2 regions of the Streptomyces brevispora genome follow, and region 1 is predicted to be linked to the other one. Evidence: riboswitches for the same ligand, from Rfam matches in the RefSeq annotation. Region 1 holds a riboswitch; the other holds the start of a gene.
What was found. Region 1 has a riboswitch for glycine ahead of gcvP (aminomethyl-transferring glycine dehydrogenase). Riboswitches for the same ligand answer to the same signal wherever they lie in the genome.
Positions count from the first base shown of each region.

Region 2: another riboswitch for glycine. It lies ahead of gcvT (glycine cleavage system aminomethyltransferase GcvT); the one in region 1 lies ahead of gcvP (aminomethyl-transferring glycine dehydrogenase).

Region 1 covers NZ_VIWW01000001.1:132,602-135,516, reverse strand. Annotated here, with positions in the region: gene FHX80_RS00670 (DNA polymerase IV) at 1-1,411, shown strand, start outside; gene FHX80_RS00665 (PRC-barrel domain-containing protein) at 1,336-1,704, opposite strand; glycine riboswitch at 1,819-1,915, shown strand; gene gcvP (aminomethyl-transferring glycine dehydrogenase) at 2,110-2,915, shown strand, end outside.
Region 2 covers NZ_VIWW01000001.1:4,618,314-4,621,228, reverse strand. Annotated here, with positions in the region: gene FHX80_RS21575 (enhanced serine sensitivity protein SseB) at 1-635, opposite strand, end outside; gene FHX80_RS21570 (AAA family ATPase) at 723-1,436, opposite strand; glycine riboswitch at 1,594-1,686, shown strand; gene gcvT (glycine cleavage system aminomethyltransferase GcvT) at 1,828-2,915, shown strand, end outside.

The DNA.
Region 1 (2,915 bases):
GGCGAAGCCGAGTCTGCGCGGCAAACCGGTCGTGGTGGGCGGTCTGGGGCCCCGCGGGGTCGTCGCCACCGCCTCGTACGAGGCCCGGCGTTTCGGGGTCCACTCGGCCATGCCGATGGCGCAGGCCAGACGCCTGGCACCGAACGCCGCCTATCTGGTACCGCGCTTCGCGCTGTACCGGACCGTGAGCGACCAGGTCATGGAGCTGCTGGGCCGGCTCTCGCCGCTGGTGGAGCCGCTGAGCCTGGATGAGGCCTTCGTCGACCTGGAGGCCGGTGGCGTAGCGGACGACTCGGCCTCGGCGCTGGCGATCGGTGAGCAGCTGCGTGAGGCGATCGAGGCGGTCACCGGACTCAGCGGCTCCGTCGGCCTCGCGGGGTCCAAGATGCTGGCCAAGATCGCCTCCGAGGAGGCGAAGCCCGACGGGATCCTGCTGATAGAGCCGGGCACCGAGCGGGATCTGCTCGCGCCCATGCCGGTACGCACGCTGCCCGGCGTCGGGCCGGCCACCGCGGACCATCTGCGCCGTGCCGGGATGACCACGGTGAACGACCTGGCCGAGGCCGGCGAGGCGGAGCTCGTACGGCTGTTGGGCAAGGCGCACGGCGGCTCACTGCACCGGATGGCTTCCGGCCGGGACGACCGGCCGGTCGTCGCCGAGCGGGACGCGAAATCGGTCTCGGTCGAGGACACCTTCGACACGGACCTGCACGACCGGGTCCGGGTCAGGAGCGAGGTGGAACGGCTCGCCGACCGGTGCGTCCAGCGGCTGCGGGCGGCGGCGCGCTCGGGCCGGACCGTGGTGCTGAAGGTGCGGCGGTACGACTTCTCCACTCTGACCCGGTCCGAGACGCTGCGCGGGCCCACCGACGACCCCACGGTGGTCCGGGAGGCCGCGGCGCGGCTCCTGGAGTCCGTGGACACCACCGGGGGAGTGCGGCTGCTGGGCGTGGGCGTCACCGGGCTGGCCGACTTCACCCAGGAGGACCTGTTCGCGCAGGCGGCGGACGAGCGGACCGCCGTCGGGCTTGCCGGGAGCGCGGAGGCGGCAGCGGTGGCCGGGGCGGACGCCGGTACGGATGCGGGCCCGACGACGGTGCCCGAGGAGCCGGAGCAGGAGAGCGCCGAGCAGCTTGCCGCCCGGCGCTGGCCGGCCGGACACGACGTACGGCATGACACCTACGGTCACGGCTGGGTGCAGGGCAGCGGGGTCGGCCGGGTGACGGTGCGCTTCGAGGAGCCGGAATCGGCGCCCGGCCGGGTGCGTACGTTCCGTATCGACGATCCGGAACTCCAGCCGGCCGATCCGTTGCCGCTCGTGCGGAACCCGGCCGACTACTCGTCCTGGCCGGCCAGCCTGCCGAAGTCCCGGTCCGGGCCGGTCGCCGCCGGCGGGGTGTCCAGACCGTAGTGCCGGTAGAGCTGGAGTTCCTGTTCCGGCGAGAGATGCCGGCCGACCCCGAAGTCGGGTGCGTCCTTGATCAGTGCACGGTCGAAGGGTATGCGCAGGACCTCCTCGACGAATTCGCTGGGCTCCAGCGGGACGAAGGCGTCCCGGCTGAAGAGTCCCGTACGTACGGCCGCCCATTCGGGTACGCCGGTCGCGTCGTCGAGGTACACCTCGTCAACGGTTCCGATCTTGGTACCTTCGCGGTCGAACGCCTTGCGGCCGATGAGGCTGCGCGGATCTATATCGGTCTGCACGTTCCCTCCCAGGGGTCGTGGCTACTCCACAGGCACTACAAAAGTGCAGATCCGTGTGGTTGGCCACTCGAGAATTCCGCCGGGAACCCCGCTGGTAGGCTGGGAGGCGGCTGCTTACCCCGTGCGGGAGAGTCCTCCGGATCGAATCCGGAGGCGCCGAAGGAGCAAATCCTCCCCGGAATCTCTCAGGCCCCCGTACCGCACGGACGAGGTCACTCTGGAAAGCAGGGCGGGTTCCGTAAGGCCGTGTGCCGAGGCGGGTCCCTCCCTCACCGACGGTGAAAGCCGGTGCGCGCAGTTGGCACCGGTGAAGCTCTCAGGTTGAGATGACAGAGGGGGAGGCCGTTCGGGCACCCCGCGCCGTGGTGCCCCTCGCAGGTCGTGACAGACCAGGAGGCCTCCACCATGACCCCCCGTCGCACTTCGCTCTCCCAGTTGGAACAGGGAATTCCGTTCGAGCAGCGCCATATCGGTCCCGATGAAGCGGCGCAGGCGAAGATGCTCGCCCAGGTCGGTTACGGCTCGCTCGACGAGCTCACCGCGGCCGCGGTGCCCGATGTGATCCGCAGCGCGGAGGCGCTTCAGCTGCCGACGGCCCGTACCGAGGCCGAGGTACTGGCCGAACTGCGCGTGCTCGCCGACCGCAACCAGGTGCTGGCCCCGATGATCGGGCTCGGCTACTACGGCACGTTCACCCCGCCGGTGATCCTGCGTAACGTGATGGAGAACCCCGCCTGGTACACGGCATACACGCCGTACCAGCCGGAGATCTCCCAGGGCCGCCTCGAAGCCCTGCTGAACTTCCAGACGATGGTCGCCGACCTGACCGGGCTGCCCACCTCGGGTGCCTCGCTGCTCGACGAGGGCACCGCCGCCGCCGAGGCGATGGCGCTGGCGCGGCGCGTCGGCAAGGTCAGGAACGGCGTCTTCCTGGTCGACGCGGACACCTTCCCGCAGACCGTCGCCGTGATCAGGACCCGTGCCGAACCGACCGGTGTCGAGGTCGTCGTCGCCGACCTCGCCGACGGCATCCCGGCCGAGATCGCCGAGCGCGGCGTCTTCGGCGTACTGCTGCAGTACCCGGGCGCCTCCGGAGCCGTACGCGACATCAGGCCCGTCATCGAGCAGGCCCACGAGCTCGGCGCGATCGTCACCGTGGCCGCCGATCTGCTGGCACTCACCCTGCTCACCTCGCCCGGTGACCTCGGTGC
Region 2 (2,915 bases), 4.5 Mb from region 1:
TCCATGGGGTCGTTGCGCCCGGCGCCGTCCCAGGTCAAGAACTCGACGCCGACGAAGAGGACGGGGTCGCCGCCCTCGATGCTGGCCAGGGCCCTGCGGGCGCTGCGCACGACACCGCTCTCCTCGAACTCGCCGGCCGCGGCGGAGAGGAAGTCGACGGGCTCCTCCTTCCAGTCCGGCTCGAAGAGCCGGACCCGGCCGCCGGTGGTCGGCCCGTCGAGCACGGTGCGTCCGGCCCGGCAGAGTTCGGCCACGGCGGGCGGCGGGAGTGGCATGCCGACCGCACCGCCCGGGTTCACCGCGACGCCGAGCTGCGGGGGCAGTCCGCGGGCGAACTCGACGGCGGGCGCCACGGTGAAGGACATATGGGCGCCGACGCAGCTGAGGAACTGCTGCTCGGAGCTGAACACGGGAACGTACGGCGCGCCGTCGATCTCCAGTGTCGGCAGGTCCAGGTCGATGGCGTCCGGTCCGCCGCCGTTGGGCAGGGGCACCCAGAGATGGCTGCGGCCGAGCACCTCCAGGAGCCGGCCGCCCGCCTCCGGGCTGCCGAGCGAGGAGCCCAGTACTTGTTCGAGCTCGTTGGCCGGCCATCCGCCCTGCGGATCGGTGTGGCCCTGCGCCGGAATGTCCACTGCTTCCCTCTCTCGCCCCGTGCCGTGCAAGCAAGAGGTTAGCGCCGCGCACCGGGCGTCCGGGCATCGGACAGCCCGCTCACGGCCTCACCCGCGATGGGCGGCGGCGTCGTACCCGCTCTCGCTCCGTGCGTCCGCGAAGGTGATCCGTGTCAGCAGCGCCGCCGCCTCGCGGTCCAGCAGCACCGCCGAGACGCAGCCGAGCGGCAGCAGGCCCGTCTCGGTGTCCCGCAGCAGCCTCCGTAACGCCCTGCGGTGCCGGGCGAACGCGTATCCGGAGACGCCGCGCCCCCGTTCGCGCTGGCCCGCCCGTGCCGTCTGCGGGGTGACGTCGAGCAGGACGAGGTGCAGGATGCGGCCGCGCCGCCGGGCGTCGCGCGCCAGCCAGCAGCGCACCCAGGACTGGGTGCCGCAGTCGTGGACGACGACGGAGGCGCCGGAGCGCAGCACCCGCCACAGTCCCCAGTAGTGGGCGACGCGGACGAGCGGCCGGTAGAGGGCGTACGGGACCGGGCGGGGCAGCAGACCGGCCCAGCGGTCCCTGGTGTCCTGGGAGTCGATGACGCGGGCGGACACCGTCCGCCTGATCAGTGTCGTTTTGCCGCTGCCCGGCAGCCCGGAGACCACCACGACATCGCCCGCCGCGAAGTGCAGGCTCCGCGGGCTGCGCCCGTCGCGCTCCCTGAGATCCCGCACCACGGGTCCGTGCGGGCCCGGCATCTCCCGGGTCGGCGTGCCCGGCTGCGCGGGCAGTGCGCCGTGCGCGACCCCCGCGGTCGTCGCGTACCGCTGCAACGTCATCGCCATCCCCCTGTCGGCTGACCCACACCTGCCCAAGAAGTGTAAAGAAAAGGTAATGCGGCACAAGCTTCCGACCCGCCGGATCCGGTGGGGTACCGGCGCCCCACTGCCCCCCGATGCATGCGATGATGGCCCGGCCAACTGCATAAAGGCCGCTTGAATCCGCGCGGGAGAGTTCCGGCCACTGGCCGGGCGCCGAAGGAGCAAGATCCTCCCTTGAATCTCTCAGGCCCCGTACCGCGTGGATGAGGCAGATCTGAAAAGCGAGTCGCCCAGCGGCTCCACCCAAGGTGCAAGCCGAACCCCTCCGGGGTCTCTCGGCGAACCTCTCAGGTTCCGATGACAGATGGGGAGGGATCGTCCTCGTCGTCATGCCCTGGGAGCCATATCCATGAGCACCGCCCCCCGTCTCACCGCCCTCGATGCCCTGCACCGTTCGCTGGGCGCCACGATGACCGACTTCGCGGGCTGGGACATGCCCCTGCGGTACGCCAGTGAGCGCGACGAGCACAACGCCGTGCGTACGAAGGCCGGCCTCTTCGACCTCTCCCACATGGGCGAGATCACCGTCACCGGCCCGGCGGCCGTGGACCTGCTGAACTTCGCGCTGGTCGGCAACATCGGAACCGTCTCCGTGGGCCGGGCCCGCTACACGATGATCTGCGCCGAGGACGGCGGCATCCTGGACGACCTGATCGTGTACCGGCTGGCGGAGACCGAGTACATGGTCGTCGCCAACGCGGGCAACGCCCAGATCGTGCTGGACGCGCTGACCGCCCGCGCCGAGGGCTTCGACGCCGAGGTGCGCGACGACCACGACGCGTACGCGCTGCTCGCCGTCCAGGGCCCCGAGTCCCCCGCCATCCTGGCCTCCGTCACCGACGCCGATCTGGACGGGCTGAAGTACTACGCCGGTCTGCCCGGCACGGTCGCCGGGGTCCCCGCGCTGATCGCCCGTACCGGCTACACCGGCGAGGACGGCTTCGAGCTGTTCGTCGCCCCCGGGCACGCCGAGCAGCTGTGGCGGGCGCTCACCGAGGCCGGCGCCTCCCGCGGCCTGATCCCCTGCGGGCTCTCCTGCCGCGACACGCTGCGCCTGGAGGCGGGCATGCCGCTGTACGGGCACGAGCTGACGACCGGACTGACCCCGTTCGACGCCGGGCTCGGCCGGGTCGTGAAGTTCGAGAAGGAGGGCGACTTCGTCGGCCGCAAGGCCCTGGAGGCCGCCGCCGAGCGCGCCGAGAGCGCCCCGCCTCGCAAGCTCGTCGGCCTGGTCGCCGAGGGCCGCCGGGTGCCGCGGGCGGGCTTCCCCGTCGTCGCCGGCGGCCAGGTCGTCGGCGAGGTCACCTCGGGAGCCCCGTCACCCACCCTCGGCAAGCCGATCGCCATGGCGTACGTCGACGCCGCACACGCCACGCCCGGCACCGAGGGCGTCGCCGTGGACATCCGGGGCAGCCACGAGCCGTACGAGGTCGTGGC